Regions from separate parts of the Mesorhizobium sp. M1307 genome, predicted to be linked through region 1. Evidence: riboswitches for the same ligand, from Rfam matches in the RefSeq annotation. Region 1 holds a riboswitch; each other region holds the start of a gene.
What was found. A riboswitch is a leader RNA that binds a small molecule or an ion and turns the genes downstream of it on or off. The one in region 1 is predicted to bind cobalamin.
Positions count from the first base shown of each region.

Region 2: linked by a shared signal. The riboswitch ahead of NKH16_RS27380 (DUF1636 family protein) and the one ahead of NKH16_RS21845 (CbtB domain-containing protein) in region 1 are both predicted to bind cobalamin.
Region 3: linked by a shared signal. The riboswitch ahead of metE (5-methyltetrahydropteroyltriglutamate--homocysteine S-methyltransferase) and the one ahead of NKH16_RS21845 (CbtB domain-containing protein) in region 1 are both predicted to bind cobalamin.

Region 1 is NZ_JAMYLR010000022.1:11,558-21,301, forward strand. Features, by position in the region: gene NKH16_RS21830 (methyltransferase family protein) at 1-446, opposite strand, end outside; gene NKH16_RS21835 (heparan-alpha-glucosaminide N-acetyltransferase) at 463-1,461, opposite strand; gene NKH16_RS21840 (SRPBCC family protein) at 1,680-1,847, opposite strand; cobalamin riboswitch at 2,197-2,393, shown strand; gene NKH16_RS21845 (CbtB domain-containing protein) at 2,430-2,609, shown strand; gene NKH16_RS21850 (CbtA family protein) at 2,625-3,407, shown strand; gene cobU (bifunctional adenosylcobinamide kinase/adenosylcobinamide-phosphate guanylyltransferase) at 3,400-3,921, shown strand; gene cobO (cob(I)yrinic acid a,c-diamide adenosyltransferase) at 3,923-4,555, shown strand; gene NKH16_RS21865 (hypothetical protein) at 5,032-5,346, shown strand; gene cbiB (adenosylcobinamide-phosphate synthase CbiB) at 5,374-6,345, opposite strand; gene cobD (threonine-phosphate decarboxylase CobD) at 6,344-7,402, shown strand; gene NKH16_RS21880 (tyrosine phosphatase family protein) at 7,399-7,902, shown strand; gene NKH16_RS21885 (serine hydrolase domain-containing protein) at 8,022-9,176, shown strand; gene NKH16_RS21890 (creatininase family protein) at 9,241-9,744, opposite strand, start outside.
Region 2 is NZ_JAMYLR010000037.1:26,298-36,041, forward strand. Features, by position in the region: gene NKH16_RS27335 (helix-hairpin-helix domain-containing protein) at 1-8, opposite strand, end outside; gene nuoF (NADH-quinone oxidoreductase subunit NuoF) at 87-1,391, opposite strand; gene nuoE (NADH-quinone oxidoreductase subunit NuoE) at 1,402-2,463, opposite strand; gene NKH16_RS27350 (NADH-quinone oxidoreductase subunit D) at 2,898-4,088, opposite strand; gene NKH16_RS27355 (NADH-quinone oxidoreductase subunit C) at 4,089-4,691, opposite strand; gene NKH16_RS27360 (hypothetical protein) at 4,688-5,227, opposite strand; gene NKH16_RS27365 (NuoB/complex I 20 kDa subunit family protein) at 5,234-5,815, opposite strand; gene NKH16_RS27370 (NADH-quinone oxidoreductase subunit A) at 5,806-6,171, opposite strand; gene NKH16_RS27375 (winged helix-turn-helix domain-containing protein) at 6,507-7,706, shown strand; cobalamin riboswitch at 7,736-7,939, shown strand; gene NKH16_RS27380 (DUF1636 family protein) at 7,978-8,412, shown strand; gene cobW (cobalamin biosynthesis protein CobW) at 8,409-9,449, shown strand; gene cobN (cobaltochelatase subunit CobN) at 9,468-9,744, shown strand, end outside.
Region 3 is NZ_JAMYLR010000029.1:33,152-42,895, forward strand. Features, by position in the region: gene NKH16_RS24785 (trans-sulfuration enzyme family protein) at 1-1,106, shown strand, start outside; gene NKH16_RS24790 (dihydrodipicolinate synthase family protein) at 1,159-2,061, shown strand; gene metE (5-methyltetrahydropteroyltriglutamate--homocysteine S-methyltransferase) at 2,410-4,755, opposite strand; cobalamin riboswitch at 4,851-5,051, opposite strand; gene NKH16_RS24800 (hypothetical protein) at 5,602-6,051, shown strand; gene NKH16_RS24805 (helix-turn-helix transcriptional regulator) at 6,162-6,995, opposite strand; partial or broken gene NKH16_RS24810 (MFS transporter) at 7,181-8,516, opposite strand; gene tyrS (tyrosine--tRNA ligase) at 8,747-9,744, opposite strand, start outside.

The DNA of each region.
Region 1 (9,744 bases):
AGCACCTTCTCCTCGCTCTCGATCGTCAGCTTCTGCGTCAGGAACGCCGCGATGACTGCCAGCGGCAGGAACCAGGCGATCCCAGTGACAAAGGCGAGGCTGACCAGCAGCAGCGTGTTGGCGAGGTAGATCGGGTTGCGGCTGACGGCGAAGGGTCCGGTGGTCACCAGATGGTCAGGCACGCCGTTCGGGTTGAGCGTCGTCTTGGCGCGGATCATGGTGCGGATTGCCGTGAACCAGAGCGCGGCAACCGCCACCAACCCCACAAGGCCGGCGGCGAACAGGATGTCGCCGAGAAGATCGCCGATCCACGGCAGCGGGTAGAACAGCCCTAGCGCGACGCTGACGATGATGGCGGCGACATAGATCAGCGGCGGCCATGGGATGTGCCCCAGCTTCGGCTGCCCAGGATTTTGCTGCACGGGTTTCGGGTGACTGTCGCTCATTATTGTCCTCCCTCGATTAGCGCGTTCCCGGTTCCGCCGCCTCGGTTTGGGCGGTGCAGGTGCCGGCGAGCTCGCCAATATGCGCCTTCCACTCCGGGGACTGGTCGTTGCTGTAGAGCCGGTCAAGCGAGGCTTCGCCCTGGAGAGTGTCCAGCATGCAGGCACAATAGCTGGAGCAGAACTCGGTGTCGCGTGCCTGCTCGCAGGATATCTGGCAGGATTTCAGAAAACGCACCTCCCTGGTTTCGGCCTGCGCCGGCATGAATTGCGAAAACAGCCAGACCGAGCCGATCAGCACCGGCTGATGGATCAAATAGAAGGCAAGGCTGTGCCGGCCGATGAAGACCAGCGGATTTGCCCAGCGGCCAGGCGCCAAGGCCGACAGCCGCGTCAGCGCGCCGGAGGTGGCGGCGAGCTTGGTAACCGCGATGCCGGCAAGTACGGCGCCGAACCAGGGCAGCAGTGGAACGTAGTCGTTGGAGCGCGGGTTGGTCGCCGACAGGCCGACCCACCACAAAGCCGGATGATCGAAAAGCTCAGATCGCAGGTAGAAAGGCGCGGCAATGGCGAGGGCCGCCACGGCAAGCGTCAGTAGCGCCGGCAGGCGCAGGAACGCCAGGCCGAGCAGGCTGGCGAGCGCGATCTCGTGCAATATGCCGAAGAAGATGAAGCCGTCGGGCGTGGCGATGCGGGTGACCAGCGATATTGCGAGCGCTGCGCCGGCAACCGTGGCGAAGCGCTTCCAGAAGCCGGTCCAGCGGATTTTCTTGCCATGGGCGAGATAGAGGCTGATGCCGACCAGGAACAGGAAGCTCGAGGCGATGCAGCGCGCGTAGATTTTCCACCAGCCGAAGGCGGTGAGGCCGGGATCGGTGTAGCCGAAGAATTCGAGGTCCCAGGTGAAATGATAGCTCGCCATGGCAAGCAAAGCGATGCCGCGTGCAATGTCGATAGCGGCGATGCGCTTCGACTTCGGTTGATCCTGAACGGCTGCGCTCGGCGTGTCGATGCTCATGGTCTCGCTGTCCTGGTTCAGCCCCGGCAAGACGACTATCACGGTTGCCACCGTCAAAAGAAGCAGGGCCTTGCGTCGCGTTGGTACCGGTCGGCATCAGAGCTGCTTTAGGCCAGAGCCGGAAAGCCTTTGGCCGGCGTGCTGGCGTTTTTCGGACTGGGCGCGGTTTTCGCGACACTCGGCCTGCTGGCGGCGGCCTGCGGCTTCGTCACCTGGCGCTATCTGCCCAAATCGCTTTGATGTGCGAGCGCCGCATGGCGCTCGCGCACCCAGTTGTGGAAGCGGTGCAAGTCGTATTCCTCGGGCATCAGTACGCCGGCCTTGTGGCGCATCGAGCGCAGGCCCATCTGGTTGACCTCGCAGATAACAGCATCCTCCTCCAGCACCTGGGTACCGAAGGCGACGATGTTGTCGATATCCGCGGCCGGATCGGCGAGCGCTTCGCCTCGCGGCAGACGAGCAGCCAGTTGCGATACCAGATGGCCTCGAGATCGCGCTGATAGGCCGCGATGTCCCAACAGGCTGATGACGGCAGCGTCGGCTCGGCCCGCATCAGGCCGTTGTAGGGACCGCGCTCATTCGGGCTGGGTTGCATGCCAGCTTCCTCCCCATCCGCCAGCCGACACCCGGCTGCGAAAATTGTCAATCGCGGCGCCGGCCGACCGGCTTGGCGAGGCGGCGCATTCGCCACACGATCCGGCGGAATTTGGTTTGCCGGGCGCGGCGATTCTGCCTATAGTCGCTGATGTCGTCGGTTCCGTTTGGAACCAAGAGGGAATGCGGTGAGGGCAAGTTGTTTGCCCAATGCCGTGGCTGCCCCCGCAACTGTGTGCGGTAGTCCTCTCCATATGCCACTGAAGGTTCGCCTTCGGGAAGGTGGGGAAGGGCGCTGATCCGCGAGCCAGGAGACCTGCCGGCGACAGGAAACTGACTTCTATGCCCTCGGGTGGAGGGCGAAAGGACAAGACATGAATACCGCTTCCGTTTCGCTCGGCGCTTCCGCCTCCTCGCAGTCGCGTCTCATGCAACTGGCGCTTGCTGCATTCCTCGGCATTTTCGTCATGGGCTTTGTCGGCTTCTCGCATATCGATGCGGTCCACAATGCCGCGCACGACTATCGCCATTCGATGGGCTTTCCCTGCCACTAACAAGGGGCTGACATCATGACACTGTTTCGCAACGTCGTGTTCATCGCGGCGATCGCAGGGCTTGTGGCCGGCGTGGCTCTCGCCTGCATGCAAGCCTATGCCACGGTGCCGCTCATCCTAAAGGCGGAAGTCTACGAACAGGCCGGCGGCGGCCATGACCATGCCGCGGCACCTGCGGCACCGGCCGAAAACGCCGCAGGCACGACGGCTATGAGCAGCGCCGCGCCGGCACCGGCTGAAGCAATGGCTCCGGCGGAAGACGAAGGCTGGGCGCCGGCGGACGTTTTCGAACGCTTCGGCTTCAGCGTCGTTGCCAATATCGTCACCGGCATCGGCTTTGCGCTGGTCCTGGTTGCGGTTTCGGAATTCGCCGGCGGCATCGGCAATTGGCGCCAGGGCCTGTTCTGGGGGCTGGCCGGCTTTGCCGCGTTCACGCTGGCGCCGGGCCTCGGCCTGCCGCCGGAACTGCCGGCGATGCCGGCGGCCGACCTTGTCCAACGCCAGATCTGGTGGTGGGCAACAGTGCTGGCGACAGCGGCCGGTCTCGGCCTTATCGTCTTCCGCAGATCGCTGCCGCTGGTGGCTCTTGCCGTGGCGTTGATCGTTGCGCCGCATATCGTCGGCGCGCCGCAGCCCGATAGCTTCGAAACGGCGATCCCGGAAGGCCTGCACCACCAGTTCGTGGTGGCGGTGACGCTGACCAATCTGGTGTTCTGGCTGGTGCTCGGCGCGGTCGTCGGCGTGGTGCGCGGACGCTTCACGGGCACGGCGACCAGCCTGCGCGACAGCTTTGCCTGACCGCGCTGCCGGGGCACTGACCCTGGTCATCGGCGGTGGGCGGACCGGAAAGAGCGCGCATGCCGAGAGGCTGGTAACGGCCTGTCCGGCGCCGTGGAGCTATATTGCCACCGCGCAAGCCTATGACGAGGAGATGCGCCAGCGCATCGCGCTGCACCGCTCGCGGCGCGGCGCCGGCTGGACGACCATCGATGCGCCGCTCGACCTTGCCGGCGCGATCGGAGCGCTGCCTGACGGCCAGCCGGTGCTGATCGACTGCCTGACGCTGTGGCTGACCAACCATATGCTGGCCGACCATGATGTCGAGGCCGAATGCCGGAGGCTGGCCGATGTGTTGTCGCGGCCGCGTGGGCCGTGGTTCGTGGTGTCCAACGAGGTCGGCCAGGGCATCGTGCCGGACAATGCGCTGGCAAGACGGTTTCGCGACGCCGCCGGTCGGTTGAATCAGGATGTCGCGGCTGTTGCCAGCACCGTGCTTTTGATGGTGGCGGGGCTGCCGCTCAAGGTGAAATGACATGGCTGATATTATCGATCTCAAGACCATTGAACAGGGGGACGAGGAACGCCACCGCGCCAAGATGGCCAAGCGCAAGGCGGTGCAGGACGCCGAGGTCGCGGCCAAGACGGTCGAGAAGGGGCTGCTGATCGTCAACACCGGACCGGGCAAGGGCAAGACCACGGCCGCCTTTGGGCTGGCGCTCAGGATGCTCGGCTATGGCAAGCGCGTCGGCGTCGTCCAGTTCATCAAGGGCAAGTGGCACACCGGCGAGAAGGACGCGTTTGCTAGTTTTGGCGATCGCGTCGTCTGGCACGCCATGGGCGAGGGCTTTACCTGGGAAACGCAGGACCTGAAACGCGATATCGCGGCGGCCGAGGCCGCCTGGGCGAAGGCGCTCGAGCTGATGGCCGAGCCGTCGATCAGCCTCGTGGTGCTCGACGAGCTGAACATCGCGCTGCGCTACGACTACCTCGATCTCGAAAAGGTGGTCGCGGCGTTGAAGGCGCGTCGCGAAGGCCTGCATGTCGTCGTCACCGGCCGCAACGCCAAACCGGTATTGGTCGAGGCGGCCGATCTGGTCACCGAGATGGGCGTGACCAAGCACCACTTCTCCGCCGGCGTGAAGGCGCAGCAGGGGATCGAGTTCTGAGGGGGTTGCTGGGGAGGCAGAGGCGCGGTGTCTCGACCTCTCAAGATTTGGGTTCCTCGCCCGCCGCGAAGCGGGGGAGAGGTGGCCGCGAAGCGGCCGGAGAGGGGGCTTTCGTAGAGCGCGGTTCCCCTCTCCGTCTCGGCTTCGCCGAGCCACCTCTCCCCACTTTCGTGGGGCGAGAAACCCAAGCTGGAACTAAGCTGCGAACCTTCAAGGCTGAAGGCGCCCTATTTTGTTCTTGCTTTGTGCCGGCAGCTATGCTAGTAACTTCGGTATGGTGCTGATTGGCTCCAACGACCCGCCGCATGGTGGGTTTTTTGTTTCGCCTGGGATCGGGCGAAGATCACAACAGAATTACGACCGTCGAGATTACCCCAAACAGTGCGATCAGCAGAAAGTCGGCGATCCGGTAGAGTTTCAGTGCCGCCGGATGTCAGGGATAGAGTTCTGGTCGCTTGCGAAGCTGGAGATTGTTCGTGGACCAGGCGGTAATCGTCTATCTTATTCTCAATGATGGTCAGTTTGGTGCCGCTGACGAACGCGAATCCATTTATGCGCTCGAGAATCGGCTAGAGAAAGCTATCGAGGATGCATCGGTCGGCGAGTTTGACGGTGACTTGTTTGGTGAAGGCGAATGCATCCTCTACATGTATGGGCCAAACGCTGAACGACTTTTTGTCGTAGTCGAACCCTTATTGAAATCTTCTCCCGTAGCTGCCGGTGGGTACGCGATCAAAAGGTTTGGCGTGGAAGCCGATCCGAGCGCAAAGGAAGTCCGTGTTACCTGGTAGGTCGGGTTTTCCGACCCATTCGGACGTTCACGCGGCGATGACGATCACCGCGATCACGCCGAACAGCGCGATCAGCAGAAAGTCGGCGATCCGGTAGAGTTTCAGCGCCCGTCGGATGTCGGTGCTCTCGACATCATCGCGCCGGCCGCCTTCGCCCATCAATGCGTCTTCGACCATGACGCCGTCATAGGAACGGGGGCCGGCGAGCGCCAGGCCGAGCGCGCCGGCCATCGCTGCTTCCGGCCAGCCGGCATTGGGCGAGCGGTGTTTTTTCGCATCGCGCCGCACGGCGTGCCAGGCGCCGTTGGCGTCGGCGCCCTTGACCAGAAAAGCGGCGAGTACGATCAGCAGCGCCGTCAGCCGCGACGCCGGCAGATTGATCCAATCGTCGAAGCGCGCAGCCGCCCAGCCGAAGGCTTCGTGGCGCGGGGTGCGATGGCCGATCATCGAATCGGCGGTGTTGGCGGCCTTGTAGGCGACGCCGCCGGCGAGCCCGCCGATACCGAGCCAGAAGGCCGGAGCGACGACGCCGTCGGAGAAATTCTCGGCCAGGCTTTCGATCGCGGCGCGGCAGACAGCGGCCCTGTCGAGCTTTTCCGGGTCGCGACCGACGATCCGCGAGACGGCAATGCGGCCCATGTCCAGTCCGCCGCTGTCGAGGGCGTCGGCGACGGCTTCGACATGCTCGGCCAGGCTCTTCTGCGACAGCAGCGACGTCGCCAGGATTGCGGTAACCAACAAGCCGAGGGGAATGCTCCAAAGCAAGGTTTCGAGCCAGAGGGCGAGGGCGGCCGGCACCAGCACGATCACCAGCAGCGTGACGACGCCCCAGCCGCGACGGTGGGCGTCGGAATCAGTGGCGCGGTTGAGCCTGCGGTCGAGAAAGGATATCAGCCTGCCGAACCAGGTGACGGGATGGCCAATGGCATCGAAGAGCCGGGCCGGGTAGCCGAGTACAAGTTCGATGGCCAGCGACAGGAAAGTGATCAGGATCGGCATGAAGGCTCTTGATGGAGTGACGGCGGCAGTGGACCACGGCGGAAGCCTTGGCCGGGCGAGGGCGCTTTTCCCTCACGCGCCGCTGCCTTTCGTCGACCTCTCGACCGGGATTAATCCGCACTCCTACCCGCTTTTCGATTTGCCCGCCACCGCCCTGTCGCGATTGCCGGAAACAGCGCGCGGCCGCGACTTGGCTGAACGCGCGGCAAGCGCCTATGGCGCCCCGTCGGCGGCGAATGTCGCAGCGGCGCCCGGCACGCAGATCTTGTTGCCGCGCGTCGCTTCCCTGGTCAGCCCGGGCACGGCGCTGGTGCTCGGGCCGACTTATGCCGAGCATCGGCGGGCAGCGGCGATCGCCGGCCATGCGGCGGCTGAAGTCGATGATTTCGAAGCCCTGGCGGCGGCCGACCTTGCCGTCGTCGTCAACCCCAACAACCCGGACGGGCGTGTCGTCGAGCGCGAAAGATTGCTTCGACTTGCCGGGACATTACGAGCCAGAGGTGGGCTGCTGGTGGTCGACGAGGCTTTCATGGATGTCGGCCCGCGCAGCGAAAGCCTGGCCGGCGACGTCGACCAGGGCGGCATCGTCGTGCTGCGTTCGTTCGGCAAGTTCTTCGGCCTGGCCGGCCTGCGGCTTGGCTTTGCACTGGCCGATGCGCTGACGGTCGAGCGGCTGGAGGCGCAATTCGGGCCATGGGCGGTTGCCGGGCCGGCGCTCGAATATGGCATAAGGGCGCTTGCCGATACCGGCTGGCAGGCCGGGATGCGGCGCCGTCTGGCCGAGGATGCCGCACGGCTCGATACGCTGTTCGGCCGCTTCGGCGTGCCTGTCGCCGGTGGCACCGCGCTGTTCCGCTATATCAGGCTGGCGAACGCTGCCGGCCTGTTTTCGGCGCTTGGCCAGCGCGGCATCCTGCTTCGGCATTTCGCCGATCGTCCGGATGTGCTGCGCGCCGGCCTGCCGGGAGCCGACGAAGAATGGCGGCGGCTCGAATCCGCACTTGCCGGCTGGGCCTCGCGGCGCGACGATAATGCCAAGGGAGAAACGACCCAATGATCCATGTCTGCTCGCTGTCCAAAGTCGAGGAAACGGTAACGAAGACCGGGGCCGGCCGGCTGCTTTCGCTGCTTGCCGCCGGAACGGAGGTGATGCGACCGGCCTCGATCACCAGGGAAAACCATCTGCATCTGGTCATGCATGACATTGCGGTGGCGCAAGAGGGCATGACGATGCCGGGCGAGGAGCATGTTCTGAACCTGCTCGATTTCGCACGGCAATGGAATCGCTCGCGGCCGCTGGTGGTGCATTGCTATGCCGGCATCAGCCGCTCGACCGCCTCGGCCTACATCATCGCGGCAGCGCTGGCGCCGAAGCGCGACGAGGCCGAGTTGGCCGAGACGCTGCGCGCGCTGTCGCCCACGGCGACACCCAATCCTCGGCTGATCGCAATTGCCGACGCACTGCTCGATCGCAGAGGCCGGATGATCGAAGCGATCCAGGCGATCGGGCGCGGCGCGGATGCTTTCGAAGGCACGCCGTTCGAATTGAAAATCTGAGCCTAAAAACAAATTCCAGGAAAAGTGCGCAGGAGTTCTAGCACACGGCCAAGGGGCGAATGATGATCGGGAGAATTTTGGCCATGGTTGTTGGCGTGGTCTGCGCGACAGGCAGCGCCATGGCCGCGTCCATGCCGGCTCTCAAGTCGATCGACCTGGCAGCGCTCCAAGCCACTGTCGAGGGTTTGGCCAAGGAACTTATGCTGCCCGGTGCCATGGTTTTGCTCAAGACTCCGCGGGGCAACCTCGTCTTCGGCTACGGTACGACTGAACTGGGTGCCACGAACCCGCCGCGCGCCGATACCCACTTCCGTGCGGCCTCGAACACCAAGACGATGACCGCCGCTGTCATCGTGCAACTGGTGCAGGAAGGGAAACTGAGCTTCGCCGATCTGATCTCGAAATACGTCCAGCGCGTTCCCAACGGCGACGAGATAACCATTCGGCAGCTCATAACAATGCGGAGCGGCCTCCCTAACTTCACCAATGCGCCGGAACTTGCCGAAAGCCTGGACAAGTATCCTTACAGGGTATGGACCGCTGATGAAGTACTCGGCATGGCGTTCAAACGGCCGCCGGACTTCGCGCCGGGTGCCGAATTCGAGTACAACAACACCAACTACTATCTGCTCGGCCTTGTTGCCGAGAAGATCGACGGCAAGCCGCTCTCGACCATCTTCCGGGACCGCCTGTTCGGGCCGCTCGGCATGAAGAACACCGCTTTGCCGCCGAGCACGTCGAACGCCATCCCCGAGCCATACTCAAACGGCTATCTCTACGGCAGTACTTCGTACGCCCTGGCTGATGCGCCCTATCCGGACGACCTCCAGGCTGCGGCCAGGGCGGGAACGCTCAAGCCCAACGACGACACATGGCAGAACCCGTCCGCCTACTTTGCGGCTGGCGGAGTCATCTCCACCGCGGATGACCTCGCGACCTGGATGCGCGCGCTGGTCGGGGGCAAGCTCTTCAATGCCGACTTCCAGCGGCAGTGGCTTGCAAGCCCTGAGGCGCCGGAGCCGGGCGAACCCGCCATGCAAAAATACGGCTATGGCATCCTAACGCTGACCTTCGGGCCTAACGAAATCTACTATCACGAAGGCGAGATGCCCGGTTACCAGTCCTTCATGGGCTACGATCCGGCCAATGATGTCACCCTGGTCATATGGACCAACCTGACTCTCGCGCTCGACGGCCAGGCGACCGCCAACACCTTGATGGTGAAGATACTGGACGAAATCTACACGGTGTCGCCGCTTCAAGAGGTGAAGTGAGGATCCTCGCGCGCGAATGGAATCGCCCCTCGTGAGCGAGGCCTGAGCTGGTGGGATCAAACACCTACGCCAACCAATCCGCCAGCTTTGCCTTGCCCACGTCCCTCAGCAGGCCGATGAAACCGTCGGCCTGATGCTCGGCGGTGAGCCGGCCTTTTTCGGCGGTTGCAATGCTGGCGTCGCCGACCACGCCATTCGGGTTGAGGTCGCTGGCGATCCAGGCGAAGGCGTGTGTTCCAGTGTGGCGCAGCAGCGCAAATTCCTTTTCGGCGCGGGCGACCTTGGACACGAAATTGTCGGCCTTCCCCATGTCGACGAGGTCGGGCCGGAAGTGCAGCATCAGCGAGGTCTCGACGTCGCCGCCATGAATGCCGTGGCGGTCCTCGAGCTCGGTGTACATGCTGGCCGGCCGGCCAAAACGCTGCCAGCTGGTCTTTACCGCCAGCATCTTTGCCCGCACGCGCAATTCGCGGGTGACGATGCCCATGATCTCCTCATTGCCGCCATGCGAGTTCACGACAATCAGTTTTCGGACGCCGGAACGCGCGACCGACAGGCCAAGTTCGGT
Region 2 (9,744 bases), on a different contig from region 1:
AGCGACATAGGTGGTCTCCTGGTCGTTTCCGTCTGCCCCGCGCTCGTTTCCTCGTGTCGGACATTCGTCCGCATTTTTGAATTCTTCTATTCCGCCGCCGCCAGCACCGGTTCGGCACGGTGCGCGTTGCGCGAAAACTCGTCGATGCGCCGCTCCACCTCGCCGCGGAAATGCCGCATCAGGCCCTGGATCGGCCATGCTGCCGCATCGCCCAGCGCACAGATCGTGTGGCCCTCGACCTGCTTCGTCACGTCGAGCAGCATGTCGATCTCGCGCTTCTGCGCCTCACCGCGCACCAGCCGTTCCATCACCCGCCACATCCAGCCGGTGCCCTCACGGCAAGGCGTGCACTGGCCGCAGCTCTCGTGCTTGTAGAAATAGGACAGCCGCGCGATCGCTTTCACGATATCGGTCGATTTGTCCATGACGATGACAGCCGCCGTGCCGAGGCCCGATTTCAGGTCGCGCAGCGCGTCGAAATCCATCGGCGCGTCAATGATCTGCTCGGCCGGCACCAGCGGCACCGAGGCGCCGCCCGGAATGACCGCCAGCAGATTGTCCCAGCCGCCGCGAATGCCGCCGCAATGCGTCTCGATCAGTTCGCGGAACGGGATCGACATCGCCTCTTCGACGGTGCACGGATTGTTGACGTGGCCGGAGATGCAGAACAGCTTGGTGCCGACATTGTTGGGCCGGCCGAAGGACGAGAACCAGGCGGCACCGCGGCGCAGGATGGTCGGCGCCACCGCGATGGACTCGACATTGTTGACTGTCGTCGGGCAGCCATAGAGGCCGACATTTGCCGGAAATGGCGGCTTCAGCCGCGGCTGGCCCTTCTTGCCCTCGAGGCTTTCGAGCAGCGCCGTTTCCTCGCCGCAGATATAGGCGCCGGCGCCATGGTGCATGTAGATGTCGAAATCGTAGCCGGAGGTGTTGTTCTTACCGATCAGCTTGGCCGCATAGGCCTCGTCGATGGCGCGCTGCAGCGCCTCGCGCTCGCGGATAAACTCGCCGCGCACATAGATGTAGGCGGCGACCGCGCCCATGGCGAAGCCGGCAAGCAGGCAGCCTTCGACCAGCGTATGCGGGTCATGGCGCAGTATGTCGCGGTCCTTGCAGGTGCCGGGCTCGGATTCGTCGGCATTGACGACGAGATAGCTCGGCCGGCCGTCGCTTTGCTTGGGCATGAACGACCATTTGAGCCCGGTCGGGAAACCGGCGCCGCCGCGGCCGCGCAGGCCCGATGCCTTCATCTCGTTGACGATCCACTCGCGCCCCTTGGCAACGATGCCGGGCGTGTTGTCCCAGGCGCCGCGCGCCATGGCACCGGCCAGCGACTTGTCGAAGCGGCCGTAGATGTTGTTGAAGATGCGGTTTCTGTCCTGAAGCATTGCTCGTTCCTCAGACCGGCTTCTTGCCGGTCGGCCGGCTCCTGTTTCCGGGCGACGGCTTGGCCGCCTTGGCGGCAGCCTTCGCCGGTTTGACCTTGGCCTCCGGCGCTTTGAAAGCAGACGCCGGCTCGGCCTTGTTCTTGGGGCCCTTGCGCTGTTTCGAGACGTCCTCGACCTGCGGTTCGGCCTTGTTGGCATTGGCGGCCGAATGCAGAGGCGCTGCGACGCTCGCCGCCCTTTCCGCCGCGGGCGCGACTTTCGTCGCCGACGGCGATTTCAGCGCCGGGTTGGTCTCGACCGCGTCGGTCTTCGGCTTGCTGGCATTCGAGGGCGCAACCGGCGCCGGCGCGGCAGGAGCAGCTGGCGGAACTGATGCTGCGACGGCAGCCGCCGGCTCTGCATCCTTGGTGGCCTTGGTCGCCGCCCTGGTTTCCCGGTCGCGGGTCGCCTTGAGGATCGCCTTTTCGCTCTTGAGGGTCGTCAGGCCACTGGCCGGCTCAGAGGTGATGCGGCCGTTTTGCGGTCCTGGCGTCACCGAAGCACCTTTGCCGGCGTCATAGAGGTCGATGATCTCGGCAAGCCGCTCCGGCGTCAAATCCTCATAGGTGTCCTTGAATATCATCACCATCGGTGCGTTGACGCAGGCGCCGAGGCATTCGACCTCCTCCCACGACAGCGTGCCCTTGTCATTGGTGTGGAACTGGTCGTGATGGATTTTCGAGCGGCACACATCCATCAGCGCTTCCGAGCCGCGCAGCATGCAGGGCGTGGTGCCGCAGACCTGGATATGAGCGCGGGTGCCGACCGGATTGAGCTGGTATTGCGTATAGAAGGTGGCGACTTCCAGCCCACGGATATAGGGCATGTCGAGCATGTCGGAGATCGTCTCGATCGCCGCCTTGGTCACCCAGCCTTCCTGTTCCTGCGCCAGCATCAGCAAGGGAATGATGGCGGACTGCTCGCGCCCCTTCGGATATTTCTTGATCCACTGCTTCGCCGCCGCCGCATTCGCCCGGTTGAAGGCGAAGGAGGCTGGCTGGAGGCTGGCTTCTGCGAGACGGCGGACTGACATTACGATTTCGCTTCTATGTTTCTACTGGTTAGAGTTGTAGGCGCGATAGCAATCCTCGGATCGCCCCAAAACGCATACGAACTCTTCATTTCCACGCTTCAGGCGGATGTATCCGTCATAGCGGCTATACACCCAAGCTATTGGCTTGCAACGATATTCTTCGGGGATCAATGACGCTACGAGGTTGTCATGAACCGCGCAGTTGGACGATGTCGACGGCCGGCCATGGACAAGAATGCCCTCATCCATTGCTGGGGTCTGGGTGCTCAAGCGACGGACTGTAAGCAGATCGCCTTCTGCAATAAGCTTGAACCCCTCTTTGAGAAGATCGGTCGACGAGAGACCCTCACCGGACCCAGCAAGCGACATTTCAGCGGAAGCCGCAAGGCATGCCGCGGCCAGAAACGCCTTTGACGGTCGAGCCATTCCCATCATCACCGATCGACCTCACCAAACACGATGTCGAGTGAACCCAACACGGCGGTGACGTCGGCCAACATGTGGCCGCGACACAAAAAGTCCATGGCCTGGAGATGCGCGAAGCCGGGCGCGCGCAGCTTGCAGCGATAGGGCTTGTTGGTGCCGTCGGAGACGAGATAGACGCCGAACTCGCCCTTCGGCGCCTCGACCGCCGCATAGACCTCGCCGGCCGGCACGCGGTAGCCTTCGGTGTAGAGCTTGAAATGATGGATCAGCGCTTCCATCGAGCGCTTCATCGCCGCGCGCTTCGGCGGCACCACCTTGCCGTCAAGGTTGGACACCGGCCCGCTGCCCTCCTTACCGAGCAACAGATCGACGCACTGGCGCATGATTTTCGCCGACTGCCGCATCTCTTCCATGCGCACCAGATAGCGGTCGAAACAGTCACCGTTCTTGCCGATCGGAATGTCGAAATCCATCTCGGCATAGCATTCGTAGGGCTGCGATTTGCGCAGGTCCCACGGCGCGCCCGAGCCGCGCACCATGACGCCGGAAAAACCCCAGGCCCAGGCGTCGGCCAGAGACACCGTCGCGATGTCGACATTGCGCTGCTTGAAGATGCGGTTGCCGGTCAAGAGTGAGTCGAGGTCGTCGACCGATTTCAGGAATGGGTCGATCCACTTGCCGATGTCCTCGATCAGCTTCTGCGGCAGATCCTGATGCACGCCGCCGGGGCGGAAATAGGCCGCGTGCATGCGCGAACCCGAGGCGCGCTCGTAGAACACCATCAGCTTTTCGCGCTCGACGAAGCCCCACAGCGGCGGCGTCAGCGCGCCGACATCCATCGCCTGCGTCGTCACATTGAGGATGTGCGACATGATGCGGCCGATTTCCGAATAGAGCACTCGGATCAACTGGCCGCGCTTTGGCACCTCGATGCCGAGCAGACGCTCGGCGGCAAGCGCAAAGGCATGCTCCTGGTTCATCGGCGCGCAATAATCGAGCCGGTCGAGATAGGGCACGGCCTGCAGATAAGTCTTGGCCTCGATCAGCTTTTCCGTGCCGCGGTGCAACAGCCCGATATGCGGGTCAACGCGATCGACGACTTCGCCGTCAAGCTCCAGCACCAGGCGCAAAACGCCGTGCGCCGCTGGATGTTGCGGGCCAAAATTGATGTTGAAGTTGCGAACGGAGGTTTCAGCCATTTACTGCTTTGCCTTTTCATCCCCCGGAAGCACGTAATCCGTACCTTCCCACGGAGACAGAAAATCGAAATTGCGGAATTCCTGCTTGAGCTCCACTGGCTCGTAGATGACGCGCTTGGCTTCGTCGTCGTAACGCACCTCGACGAAGCCGGTCAGCGGAAAGTCCTTGCGCAGCGGATGGCCTTCAAAGCCGTAATCGGTCAGAATCCGCCGCAGATCGGGATGGCCTGAAAACAGCACGCCATAGAGATCATAGGTCTCGCGCTCGAACCAGTCGGCGCCGGGATAAATCCCGGTGATTGACGGCACCAGCGTCTCTTCGTCGGCCTGGACCTTGATTCGGATGCGGATATTCTGTCTCGGCGACAGCAAATGATAGACGACGTCGAAGCGCTTCGCCCGCGATGGATAATCGGCGCCGCAGACGTCGATGATCGAAATGAACTGGCATTTCGGGTCGTCGCGCAGGAAGGTCACCACCTCGATCAGGTCGCGCGGCTCGACCGAGATGGTGAGTTCGCCATAGGCGAACACCGCCTCGCCGATCCGGCCGATCAGCTTCTCGCCGAGATAGGTCGAGAGGTCATTCAACGCCTGGGTCATGACAACCTCGCCAACCAGCCCAGAACCTTGCGCGAGTCTTCTGGATCTTTTTCACCAAACCAGCCGCTCTCCCTGGCGGCGTCAATAGTCAAAAAAACCTGGCATTCATCATCGTCACCCGGCTCGCCAAAAAACAGCTTTCCGACAAACTGCCGGGTTTCCAGATGCGCAGGGTCGCCATTTAGAGCAACGCATTCCACAAACAGCTTTTCGGTAGTTGCTCCCTGGCCCGACGCGGCAGAGGAAAGCTTGGCCGACATTTCACCAATCAGATTCTTGGTTCGATCGCCAAGCGAACGCAGTCTTACGTCGCCATGATAAAAGATAATTCGTGGGTCGCTTGTCGGCTCGGCTTCCCAATCATTCAATCGGATGTCGATACCGACACCAGCAGCACCAAATTTCGTGTCTGTTGAGAGCGCAGAAGAATAAAACGTCGAACCGGAGTCCGTTTTTACAAATCGCTGTTCAGACGTTCTGAACATCAAATCCAGCCAAGGTTCAGGGTTGCCATAAATGATCCGATCTTCATCCATGGCGATTTACCGCTCGATCGTGCCGGTGCGGCGGATCTTCTTCTGCAGCAGAAGGATGCCGTAAAGCAGCGCTTCAGCGCTCGGCGGGCAGCCGGGCACGTAGATGTCGACCGGCACGATGCGGTCGCAGCCGCGCACCACCGAATAGGAATAATGATAATAGCCGCCGCCATTGGCGCAGGAGCCCATCGAGATGACGTAGCGCGGCTCCGGCATCTGATCGTAGACCTTGCGCAGCGCCGGCGCCATCTTGTTGGTCAGCGTGCCGGCGACGATCATGATGTCGGACTGGCGCGGGGACGCGCGCGGCGCGACACCGAACCTCTCCGAGTCATAGCGCGGCATCGAAGTATGGATCATCTCGACGGCGCAGCAGGCGAGACCGAAGGTCATGAACATCAACGAGCCGCTGCGCGCCCAGGTGATCAGCGCCTCGGTCGAGGTGACGAGAAAGCCCTTGTCGGCGAGCTCGTTGTTGATCTCCAGGAAGAATGGATCGTCGGACCCGACCGTCCTGCCGGTGTTGGGGTCGATGAGGCCCTTGGGCTTCGGCGCGACGAGCGTGCCGGAACTGTCGTTCAATCCCATTCCAGCGCTCCTTTTTTCCATTCATAGGCAAAGCCGATGGTCAGCACCGCCAAAAACACCATCATCGACCAGAAACCGAGCATGCCGATCTGGCTGAACGACACCGCCCACGGAAACAGGAAGGCCACCTCCAGATCGAAGATGATGAACAGGATCGACACCAGGTAGAAGCGGATGTCGAATTTCATGCGGGCGTCGTCGAACGAGTTGAAGCCGCACTCATAGGCCGAAAGCTTTTCCGGATCGGGGTTGCGATAGGCCACCAGGAAGGGTGCGGCGAGCAGCGCCAGTCCGACGACCAGCGCCACGCCGATGAACAGGACGATGGGCAGGTACGAACTCAACAATGCGTTCATTCTGCAGCTTTCCGTTGCGGCCAATCCACTCTGATTACAGCACCGGACCCACTTGCGGAAGCGTGACAGTTTAACCACTGAACCGTTTTAAGGGGGCTCTATGCTGCAACGCGGCGAGGGTTAGCGCAGCGCTTTCGACGAAGCAAGTCAAACCTTGTTCAAATCGCGGTGCTGGACGGCATATCCGGGAAAACTGGTCCGATCCGCTCCTGTTTGATTTCCTTCACTTTTTACTCCACTTTTCTCTCCTGACATGGATGCCGCCAAAACCCTGCTAGCATGGCACGGAATCGCAGGTCATTTTCTCTGTCCAAAATCGTCCGGATGCCGCCTTCATGAAGGAAAAAATCTCGCTTGCCATGGCCCGCCGCATTGCGCTGGCGGCACAGGGATTCAATGACCCGCGCCCCACCGGCACGCCTGACCGCCGGCATCTGGCCCGCGTGCTTGCCCGTACCGGCCTGCTGCAGATCGATTCCGTCAGCGCCGTGGTGCGCGCCCACTATATGCCGCTTTATTCGCGGCTTGGCCCTTACAAGCTGGCGTTGCTCGACAACGCCGCCGTCACGCGCAAGCGCATGGTCTTCGAGTATTGGGCGCATGAAGCCTCGTTCTTGCCGGTCGAGACCTATCCGCTGATGCGCTGGCGCATGCAGCGGGCCGAACGCGGCGACGAAATGTACAGCGGACTGGCCAAATGGGGCCGCGAGCACGCCGCCTATATCGAAGACATCTATCGCGAGGTCGCCGAACGAGGCCCGATCGCGGCGTCGGCTTTCGAAGGCCAGAAGGGTTCGGGCGGCTGGTGGGGCTGGAGCCATGCCAAGCATGCCTTCGAGTGGCTGTTCTGGGCCGGCCGCATCACCACGGCGCATCGCCGCGGCTTCGAGCGGTTCTACGATCTGCCGGAGCGCGTGCTGCCGCCGGCGGTACTCGCGCTACCGGTTCCCTGTCCCGAGGATGCTCACCGCGAATTGCTGCGCATCTCGGCCCGCGCCCACGGCATCGCCACGGCAGGCGACCTGCGCGACTATTTCCGCCTCTCGCCCGCCGACATCAAGGGCCGCATCGAGGAGTTGGTCGAGGCCGGCGACCTGTTGCCGGTGAGCGTCGAAGGCTGGAGCAAAACAGCCTATCTCCACAACGACGCCCGTTTGCCGCGCAGGATCGAGGCGCGCGCCTTGCTCGCGCCGTTCGATCCCGTCGTCTTCGAGCGGTCGCGCACCGAGCGCTTGTTCGACTTCCACTACCGCATCGAGATCTACACGCCGGCCGAAAAGCGCCGGTATGGCTATTATGTGCTGCCATTCCTGCTCGGCGACAGCATCGTCGGGCGCGTCGACCTCAGGGCCGACCGTCCGGCCGGCGTATTGCGCGTCCATGCCGCCTATGCGGAGCCCGGCGCCCCGCCACAAACCGCTGCCGAGCTTTTCGAAGAATTGAAGCAGATGCAGGGCTGGCTCGGCCTGGAACGCATCGAGGTGACCGCTGCCGGCGACCTCGGCCGGCCGCTCGCGGATATCGCCGCGGCATAGACGTGCGTTGACACGACTGCCTCCACAAGCCTAAATCCGTTCCAGACGGTCCCCTGCCCGCAACGGCAGGGGCCAAGAGGGAATGCGGTGCGAAATCTCGATTTCAAATCCGCGGCTGTCCCCGCAACTGTAAGCGACGAGCCTCGGCCGAAAACCACTGGGATATTCCCGGGAAGGCGGCACCCAGGCGATGACCCGCGAGCCAGGAGACCTGCCGTCTAGGACATAAGAATCCGATCGCCTGGCGGGTTTTCCGGGCAAGGAGCCTGATTTGGAACGCGACAGCAGTTTTCCGGCTGAGACAGCGGATTTATTGTCCGGCCATGGTGATTCCCCGGCCGGCGTTACCGTCATCGTCTGCTCGTCCTGCCGTGACGAGACCGGTTCGGACGCTCATCCGCGCGCCGGCGAACTGCTCGCAGAGGACACGCGCCGCGCCGCTTCCAGCGAAAACATCAAAATCCGCACCGTCGAATGCCTCGGCAATTGCAAGCGCCGGCTCAGCGCGGCCATGCTGCGCGACGGCTGCTGGAGCTACGTCTTCGGTGATCTGACCACGACCAGCGGCGCCGATCTCGTCACCGGGGCAAAGCTGTTCGCCACCTCGACGGATGGGCTCATTCCATGGCGCGGCCGTCCCGATTGCCTAAAGCGCGGCCTCGTTGCCCGCATCCCTCCCCTTGACCTTCTGAAGGACTTGATATGACCGCTGCCTCCCTTTCGCGCGTTCCCTGCACCGTGGTCACCGGATTTCTCGGCGCCGGCAAGACGACATTGATCCGCCATTTGCTCGAAAACGCCAAAGGCAAGCGGCTGGCCATCATCGTCAACGAGTTCGGCGACATCGGCATCGACGGCGAGATCCTGAAGGGCTGCGCCATCGACACCTGCCCCGAGGAAAACATCGTCGAGCTGGCCAATGGTTGCATCTGCTGCACCGTCGCCGATGATTTCGTCCCGGCGCTGGACCAGATCCTGTCGCTGACGCCGAGGGTCGACCACATCCTGATCGAGACATCCGGCCTCGCTTTGCCCAAGCCGCTGGTCCAGGCCTTCCAGTGGCCGTCGGTGAAAAGCCGCGTGACGGTGGACGGCGTCATTGCCGTGGTCGACGGACCGGCGCTGGCTGATGGCCGCGTAGCCAACGACATGGACGCCCTGCAGGCGCAGCGCGCGCAGGACGAGACGCTCGACCATGACGATCCGGTCGAGGAAGTGTTCGAAGACCAGCTCGCCTGCGCCGACCTGATCATCCTGTCGAAGAGCGACCTGATGGACGCAGCCGGCGCGGCCCGTGCCAATGCCGTCATCGGCAAGCACGTTGCGCGGGCGGTGAAGATCGTACCGACTTCGCAAGGCAAGGTCGACCCGTCGGTGCTGCTCGGCCTCGGCCTCGCCGTCGAGGACGACATCGAGAACCGCAAGACCCACCACGACGACGAGCTCGACCACGAACATGACGATTTTGACTCGTTCGTCATCGACATCGCGTCCGTGTCCAACCCGGACGAGCTCGCACAACGGGTCGCCACGGCGGCGGAGGAAGAAAACGTGTTGCGCGTCAAGGGTTTCGTCGAAGTCGGCGGCAAGCCGATGCGGCTCCTGCTGCAGGCCGTCGGTCCGCGCGTCAACCACTATTACGACCGCGCCTGGACCGCTGAAGACGACCGCCGCTCGCGCCTAGTCGTCATCGGCCTGAAAGGGCTGAACCGCCCGGCCATCGAGCGTATCCTCGCCGGCTGACCCCAGGTACGAGCCGCGATGCACATCCTCACCACCACATCCGCCTCGCTCGACGATCTCGCCGAGCCTGTCGATCTCAGGCAAACGCCTGCGGATGTCGTGGCGCTGTCCTTCACCGACAGCGACCTGGCCGGGCTGGCGGCGGCGTGGAAGGCAGATGCGCACCGCCTGCCGTCGATGCGGCTCGCCGCCTTGCGCGACCTGCGCCATCCGATGTCCGTCGACCTGTGGATTGACAGTGTCGCCCGCCACGCCAAGGTCATTCTGGTCCGCATCCTCGGCGGCTACGAGTGGT
Region 3 (9,744 bases), on a different contig from region 1:
CGCCAGTCTTCTTGACCTCGACCTATGGATTCGAAAGCGTGGCAGCGAACGAGGCCGCCGCCGCGCTTGGCGGAAGGCTCTATGCGCGCGAATACAATCCCACGACGGAGATCCTCGAGCAACGGCTCGCCAATCTGGAAGGAGCCGAGGCAGGTCTGGTCGTTGCCTCGGGGATGGCGGCTTTCGGCACACTGATCTTGTCGCTCCTGTCCCAAGGCGATGAACTCATCGTCCACAAGACGCTTTATGCGAACACGCTTGCCATGGTCGAACAGGCGGTCCCCCGCTTCGGCATCAAGGTCGTCGCGGTGGACCTGTCCTATCCTCAAAATCTCGATGCCGCGATTACCGAGCGGACCCGGCTTGTTTTCTTCGAGACGCCGGTGAATCCGCTGAGCCGCATCCTTGATCTCGCTGCCATTGCCGAGCGCGCCCACGCGCGCGGTGTAAAGGTTGCAGTCGACAGCACCTTCGCCTCGCCCGCGCTCCAGCGGCCGCTCGAACATGGGGCCGACCTCGTGCTCCACTCCCTGACCAAATACATCAATGGGCACGGCGATGCCCTTGGCGGGGCGATTCTCGGCGACGCGCAAACGCTCCGCACGCTGCACGAAACGGGCCTGCGCTACATCACCGGCGCAGCGCTCTCGCCCATGTCAGCCTTCCTGATCCTGCGCGGTCTGAAGACGCTCACGCTGCGCATGGAACGGCACAGCGCCACTGCCCTTGCGGTGGCTCAGGCGCTCGAGGCGCACCCGGCGGTGGCATGGGTGAGTTATCCCTTCCTCGACTCGCACCCTGATCAGGTGACGGCGCGAAAGCAGATGTCCCAAGGCTCGGGCATGTTGGCCTTTGGCCTCCACGCTGGGTTCGAGGGCGCGCGCCGGATGATGGACCGGCTCAACTTGATCACCCGGGCTGTCAGCCTCGGCGATGCCGACAGCCTCATCTATCATCCGGCAAGCCTGACCCGTGCTCGTCAGCCGATCCGCAAGGATGCCCATCTGGCCGATGGAGTCGGCGAGGACCTCATGCGTCTCTCGGTGGGTCTTGAAGACGCCGATGACCTAATCGCCGACCTGCGGCGGGCTCTGGACGCCTTGTGATGACCTGTCGTCCGGCCAGTCCTGCGCTCACGCACAAACCTGGAGCCTTCCCATGGCATTCCTGAGCGGTCTTTCCGCGTTTCCCATCACGCCCGCCGATCGTGACGGCCGCGTCGATACCGTTGCTCTGCGCAAGCTGATTGCCAGGCTTGGCGCCGCTCAGGTCGACTCCATCGGTCTTCTCGGCAGCACCGGCACCTACATGTATCTGTCGCGCGAGGAACGGCGACGGACGCTCGCCGAGACCTTGGACGAAATCGCCGGGCGAACGCCGGTCGTGGTGGGTGTGGGCGCGTTGCGCACCGATGAAGCAGTGAGGTTCGCGCAGGACGCCAAGGCCCTTGGAGCTGCCGCGGGGCTGCTTGCGGCCGCCTCCTACACCCCGCTCACTGAGGACGAGGTGTTCGAACATTTCTCGACGGTGGCGTGCGAGAGCGGCCTGCCGATTGTCGTCTACGACAATCCAGGAACGACGCATTTCCATTTCACCCCAGCACTCGTCAGCCGCCTGGCAAAGGTGGGTGGGATTGTCGCTATCAAGAATCCGACAGACAAGGGCGATGCGATCAAGAGCCATCTGGCCGACCAGAGGCGCACTGTGCCGGAAGGGTTCTCGATCGGCTACAGCGGCGACTGGAACGCTGCAGAGGCCATGATCGCCGGCGCCGACACATGGTACAGCGTCCTCGCCGGCATCCTGCCCGAGGTCTGCGTGAAGATCGTCACGGCGGCGCAACAGGGCGATGCGGCCGAAGCGCGACGGATCGATGCCACGCTTGCGCCGCTCTGGAGCCTCTTCAAGGAGTTCTCGAGCCTTCGCGTCGTCTATGCACTTGCCGAATTGCTCGACATTTGCAGTGCCGAACCCCCGCGTCCCATCCTGCCTCTGCCCGCACCAGCAAAGCTCCGGGTCGTCGCGGCGCTGGAACGCTTGCCATCAGATGCCAGCCGGTAAACACCAACCCAGCGGCCCGTGAAAGGAATTGTCATATATGTACCCGCGCATTTTGATGAACCGAGCCGAGAAGTCCTTTACGAACTGATCGAGAACAGCGCACTTGGCGTGCTAATAACCATGGCTGGAGCGGTCTAGACGCCAATCACATCCCCTTCGAAATCGACACGTCACAGGGAGAAAACGGTTCCCTTTATTCTGCGCGATTAGTACACGTGCCGAAGGAAAGTGCACTTTCTCGCTCGAGTGACTTATTTCAAAGGATGTGATCGCGTTTTGGCACATTCACGGCCCACATGCGGCAGCCGGTAACTCACCACATGGTGAGCAACCAGGAAACCTTCCGGCCTACACTTTCTCCCGGAGCGCGCGTGCTGCAGCAACCATGTTCATGAGGGCAGGGCGGACCTCCTCCCACTTGCGGGTTTTGAGGCCACAGTCCGGGTTTACCCACAGTTGGGCATCGGACAGTCGCTCGCGGGCAAGCATGACGAGATCCGAAATCTCGCCGACTTCCGGGACCCGTGGTGAGTGAATGTCGTAGACTCCGGGCCCGATTTCATTCGGATATTTGGAGCTCGTGAAGGCGTCCAGCAGTTCCATTTTCGAGCGCGACGTCTCAATCGAAATGACATCCGCATCCATTTCAGCGATCGCGTCGATGATCTCGTTGAACTCTGAATAGCACATGTGGGTATGGATTTGAGTCGCGTCCTTTACACCCGTTGAAGCGATCCGGAAGCATTCGACAGCCCAGTCGAGATAGTCGTTCCAATCAGACTGGCGCAGTGGCAATCCTTCGCGAAACGCGGCCTCATCGATCTGGATCATCCTTGCGCCGGACCATTCGAGATCCGTCACTTCGTCGCGGATGGCGAGCGCGATCTGGCGGCATGCTTCGGAGCGGGGTACGTCGTCGCGGACAAATGACCAGTTGAGAATGGTCACTGGGCCTGTGAGCATTCCCTTCACAGGGTTTTCCGTAAGCGACTGGGCGAACTGCCACCAGCGCAGCGTCATCGGATTGGGCCTCGATACGTCGCCGAAGATGATGGGGGGGCGCACGTAACGCGACCCATAGCTCTGCACCCAGGCATGCTGGGTGAAGGCGAAGCCGGACAGCTGCTCGCCGAAATGCTGTACCATGTCGTTTCGTTCGAACTCACCGTGCACCAGCACGTCCAGCCCGATCTCTTCCTGCCAGCGAATTGCAGCCTCGATCTCCTTCTTCAGGAAGGTCTCGTAGTCGACATAGCTCAGCTGGCCCTTCGCATGAGCGGCCCGCGCCCTGCGTACCTGCGGCGTCTGCGGGAAGGACCCGATGGTCGTCGTCGGGAACGGCGGCAGCCCGAGCGTGCCGGCCTGGACTCTGGAGCGCTCGGCAAAAGCGCTCTCTCGTCGCTTCATGCTGTCGTCAATGCTGGCGATCCGCCCCTCAACCAGCGGGTCATGGATCTTCGTGGATGTCACGCGAGTGGCGGCAGCCTCGGCAGACGCTTTCAACGCGCCTGCCACCGCATCCCTGCCTTGGGACAGGGCCCGGGCAAGCAACACCAACTCGTCGGTCTTCTGGGCCGCGAAGGCGAGCCACGACCTGATGTCCGCGTCGAGTTCCGTCTCCATGCGGAGGTCGATCGGCACATGCAGCATCGAGCAAGAAGGCGCGATCTCGACGCGGTCCAAGGGCCAGCCGGCGACGATCGGTTTGATGCGGTCGAGAATGGCGGGCAGGTTCGCACGCCAGACGTTGCGGCCATCGATCAAGCCAAGCGAGAGCACCAGATCCTTCGGTGCGAGCCGACCCACCGTTTCCAGCTGCTCGGGAGCGCGCACGAGATCAATATGCAGCCCGGCCAGGGGCAGAGAAACCGCGGTTTCGAGATTGTCTCCCAGCGGCCCGAAATAGGTAGCCAGCATGATCTTCAGCTCGGGCGCGGCTTTCGACAGCTGGCCATAGGCGAATTCGAACGCAGCTCGTTCGTTCGGGTTCAGATCGAGGACAAGCGCTGGCTCATCGATCTGCACCCAGTCGGCTCCAGACAGCTTCAGCCTCTGCAGGAGTTGCTCGTAGACGGGCAGCAGCCGCGGCAGGAGCGCGATGGGATCGAATCCTTCGGCAGGCGATTTCGCCAGCTTGAGGAAGGTGATCGGTCCAAGGATGACTGGGCGTGTGTGAACGCCGAGAGCTTTAGCCTCGATGAAGTAATCGACCGGTTTCGTCGACGAGAGGGCGAACGTCTGATCATCGTTGAGTTCCGGCACAATGTAGTGATAGTTGGTGTCAAACCACTTGGTCATTTCCATCGCGGTTACATCAGACCGATGAGCCGCCTGCTGGTGACCAGCGTGTCGACAATCCTCCGTCTGACCCTGGTTGCCCCGCGCCATTGCGAAGTAGATGTCAAGTGGAACCTCGCCGCTATTCCAGCCGTAACGGGATGGAACGGCGCCGACCATGGCTGCGGTGTCGAGCACATGGTCGTAGAGCGAGAAGTCGTTCGACGGGATTTTCGACACGCCGCGATCGTGCTGCTCCTCCCAGCTAGCGGCACGGAGCGCCTTCGCGGTCGTGAGAAGGTCGGCAGCGGACGATTTTCCGGACCAGTAGCTTTCAAGCGCGAATTTCAGTTCTCGCCGACGACCGAAGCGGGGCACGCCGAGCGTTGCTACAGGAATTTGCTGAGAGACAGTCATGCCAGACCCCGATGGTTGGGGCGTCGGTGACAAGGAAGGCGCTAGCAGGCCGGCACGAACGCCAGGCTGCAGCGGCCACCGAGACACCCCGCCCGTGGACGTAATTCGCCGTGGCAGGTCTCCTGGCTCGCGGGGTCATAGCCTCTACCCGTCTTCCCAAGGCTATTCGCCTCAGTGACATGAGTGGGGTTGGCTCGCCGCTAACAGTTGCGGGGGCAGCGCCGGCATCGCACCGGCTTCCCTCTTAGCTCCGCTGCGGCAGCGCCGTACGGAGAACCACGACGCGGGAGACAATTACAGCAGTTCGCTTCTTTGTCAACGCCGCATAAAGAAATGTTTATGTCGTTATGTTAAATTTCCGTTGGCATGTTGCCAAAGGTCGCCTTGAAAGCGAAACTATGGAAGCCTTGAGCGGCCGGTAAATCAAAGCAATAACGCACAGCGGTCCAGGAGGATAGGAGTTCGTCGGCTGCTGGCAGCAAACATACCGGCAAGCGCCGTGGTGCTGCTTAGCGCATCATGCGAACCACCTCGGCGTCGAACTTCGGCTCCGAGGTTCCGACCGCTTCGTTGGTGATCTGCTCGCGACCATATTCGGCTCAATGGCGAGGCTGTTGCCCATGTGGAAGCTGTTGGCCGTGATGCCCTCGGTGATATGACACAACGATTTCGGGGGGAGCACACCGAGGCCAGGCGCAGCGGCGTGTTGCGAAGTGATCGAGGCCAATGTCTCGAACTGCTTGTTCGCAGCCCACCGGCTCAAGGTAACCCGGCTCAAACCACCGGGCCAGCTCAAGTCCTCTCCAAATGAGGCCTGGGCGGCAAATCGTCGTGCACGCGCACGGTTTGGCGTTCGATCTTGTGATGCGTCTTGGGCGGACAATCGCCACGGTGGAGCGCGCAGAAGCGGTCCCCAATTGGGAAGCCGAGGGCGGTGAGGACAAGCCAGCGCCACAGGCGGAAGGGGACTTGGACCTGTTTGCCCTGCTGGACCACAAGTTCGCGACACAGGGCCTCAAGGAGAAGACCAAGAGTGATTATGCGCGGGACCTCGCCAAATCATCAAAAGCAGCGGGCAGTCAAAGTTCGGCGCCGATTGACATGGAGATAGCCATCGCGGCGGACCCCCAGGCGGACCGCAAGCCGGAATACAACCGGGTGCAGGCGGCCAAGCTCGTCCACAAGATGGCGTCGGGCACATACCGACGATGGGAGAGCGGACCGTGGAGTGCAGGAACTTCACGCCTATCCACGCTCCCGTGGACGTGTCCTGCGGCACATCGGCAGCGATATTGAGGAGGCAGTTGAGCTTCTGGTCGAGCACTCTTACCTGCCACTACCTACGCTTAACGTCATCTCGTACTGAAAACGCACCACGATGTAACATGCGCCCTTCGTGGATGGTTCTAAGCTTCCTCGGGCGCGGTCAATCTGTGATAACGGTCGCTTGGAACCTCCATCACCGCGACGCGATCAAGGTTGGCGTATCGCGCTCGGTAGTAACCTTCTTCCTCCACTTCGGCGAAACTACACTGGGGAACGTCAAAGGTCGCAGCTTCCAATCCGAAGAAAGTCGTAGCGGTTTCTTCATCCAAGAAGTTCCACTCATCTTCTCCGTCGTCATATGTGACGCGAACATAGGAGGCCATGCGCACGGCTTCCTGATCACCCATCTCTGCGATGATGGCATCGCATTCTTTCTTCAGCTTTCCTGAAACCTCACCCTTATCCCAGTCATCCAAAGCCCGATAGATTTCTGGATGATAATAATCTGGCATCTCCTCTACATCTTCACCGATAAGCTCAATGGTGCGGACATATTGCGGATTTATCAAGAGTATTTTGTTGTCAAGGCTCCAACAATACAGCCATGGCCTGCTTGTGTTATTTCTACGAAGATTATGAAGTTCCTTCAACTGACGTAAAATCGATTCACGCGCCTTTTCATCGATAGGATATTGCCGGCTGCCAACAGTCGTCTTGATCCTGAGCGTGCCGTATCGCGTTTCGGCATCGGCAATTGCAAACGGGCTCGTGCGCCACTCCTCGACATCAATCTTCCAGCCCAGCAGCTCCTCGACCGTGCATTTCAACGTGAGACAAAGGTCCTTGATCTGCTCGACGTTCAACTGCGTTTTGCCTGTTTCCCAACGGGCCACAGTCTGTTGCGTCGTTGCCATCTGCTCTGCCAAATCTTTTTGAGTCATGCCCAGTCGAACCCTAAGCTCTTTCATGTTCATAACTCACCTCGCGTGTTCAACACACGCATTGTGGATGAATTAATCTAACACGTCAAGCGTGTTCAAAAATCGCAGCATGTGTTTTTAGGGCGTCTTCGAGGCTCCCGCAGCCGTTCGTGACCACTTGCGCAAGACACAGGGCTGGTACACAGCACGAATGGGCGATCAAAAATTACTGCTGAAATTCAGATAATTATTGTGGGCGAGTCTGGATCTCTCTGATCGACACGATAGTCGATCATCACCATGATCGGACCGCTTCGTGGCCGCAGGTCAAGTTGCAGCGTCGGTTCGCTGAACTTGTTGGTCGGATCCAGATTGAGCGTTTCAAAATCCGGCTGACGCAGAAGGATGCCCATCAGTCCCCCAATGACAAGAACCAGCTGGCGGACGAGCAAGGCTCCCGAAACACCTTGGACATCCGCCAGTTCGCCCCAAAGCCAGCTTCCCGCCGCCATGCCGCGGTATGTGGCCGTCTGATAGAGAGAGGGCGCGTCCAACCACCCACCGCGGCGCCGAAAGCTGCACTGTGACGTTAAACAGCGAGAATGATTGAATCCAGGCCGCACCGGCTGGCATGAGGTTGAGACAGCTCAGCCCAACGTGCTCGCTCCATGCCCGAAAGAAGCAGCTGATCGCCAATACAAAGAACGCACCGCGAATGACCCATTCGTTGGAGAGAACTTCTCGGACCCGCCCGATGAGGAGCGCGCCGCAAATCGCTCCCAGGCCGAAGAAGCCGAGCATCACGCCGTAGGTGACTGCGGTCCCTTTGATCTGTTCGCGAGCGACCAACGGCAGGAGAGCCAAAATGACAACGGCGGTGAGGCCGAAAATGAAACTCCGGCACATCACCTTGAGAAGGTTCGGCGACAAGAGCACGTAACGGAAGCCCGCCGCCATCGCACTGCCGAAAGCCTCCCGCGGCAGCGCTTGTCGTGCCCGTTCGGCTTTCCATCGCAACAGCGCAGCGATCAGAGCGAAGTAGCAAGGACGTTGAAGAGGAACGCGAAGGCCGCACCGGCTGTGGCCACGATTATGCCGCCAATCGCCGGCCCGATGCTGCGCATGCTCATGGCGTTGAGCGCAACCCCGCTTGGCAGGTGTTCGCGAGGCAGGATATCTCCCATGGAGGCTTGCCAAGAGGGATCGTGCAATGCCCAACCACAGCCGATTAGGAAGGTGAGACCCAGAAGTGTCCAGGGTGTCATTCCCCGCATAGGTCAGAAACGCCAGGAAGGCGGATACGCAGACCATCAGCAGTTGCGCAGTCAACATGATCCGGCGACGGTCAAACTTGTCCGCGAGCGCTCCCGCCGCGAGCGAGAAGATCATGTAGGGGAGGGTGGTCGATGACTGGACGAGCGCCACCATTCCATGGGAGGTGGCGATGCTCGTCATCAGCCAAGCTGCCGCCGCACCTTCCACTAGGGTGCCAAGGTTCGAAATGAGTGCAGCCGACCATAGCGAACGGAAGGTCTTGTGCTGAAAAGGAACCAGTGAAGATGTTCTCTTCGCCATTGTGGGAAGCTTCGGGATCGACCGCGGGGCTGGATTTGGTTCGCCTCACTCAACCATGGCCTCGCCATACAAGCCAAGCTGCCACAGTGGCGCGCCTGCTAACCCAGAAAACTTGGCGGCCTTAACTACCCCCTGAGGAGTGTCTCTCGACATTCCTCAGGGAACTCGACGCGAATGTCTGCAATATCCGCTAAGCGGGCAGAATTTCTGCGACAGCATTTGCTGAAACCCTACTTTACAACAGTGTGGCGCTTTCGGCCGAGCGAAAGCCGGATCGGGAGGTCTTGGGAAGATATCATTGTATCAACCTCGACAACGTTGCCGTTGATCCGCACACCTCGTCCCGAGATCGCCCTTCGCGCTTCCCCTTTGGAGGAGGTCAATCCGGCGCGTACCAGCAAATCCACAAGGGCTACTCCGGCCAACCCCTCGGCGTCATTTAGATGAAGCGTCGGTAGCCCCTCTGCGGCTTCGCCCTGCCCAAATGCTTGGCTAGCCGTGGCCTCCGCCTGTTTGGCGGCGTTAGTTCCATGTGCCAGGGCCGTAGCTTCGTTGGCGAGACGTTCTTTGACGGCGTTTAGCTCGGTTCCTTCAGCCTGTCCAAATCGCTCGATCTCGTTCATCGGCAGATCGGTGAAAAGCTTCAGGAACCGAACGACATCAGCGTCTTCCGTGTTACGCCAGAATTGCCAGTAATCGTATGGCGAAAGGCGATCTTCGTTGAGCCACACAGCTCCGGCAGCCGTCTTACCCATCTTGACACCTGAAGAAGTCGTCAGAAGCGGCGTAGTCACTCCGAAGACTTCCTTTCCATCCGTCCGCCGTATCAAGTCGATGCCATTGATGATGTTCCCCCACTGGTCGGCTCCACCCATCTGCAAACGGCAACCGGTCCGGCGGGATAGCTCAAGGAAGTCGAACGCTTGGAGAATCATGTAGTTGAATTCTAAGAAGCTCAGATTCTCCTGCTTTTCCAGCCGCGACTTCACACTGTCGAAAGAGAGCATCCGATTGACGGAGAAATGCCTGCCGACGTCTCTCAGCATGTCGATCCAACGAATGCTGTCCAGCCAGTCGGCATTGTTCACCATCACGGCATCCGTCGGACCGTCTCCGAAGACAAGGAGACGGTCAAAGACCTTTCTGATCCCTTCAATGTTGGCGGCGATCCGCTCGTCCGTCAGCATCGGCCGCGCCTCCGAACGGAAGCTGGGATCGCCGATGCGGG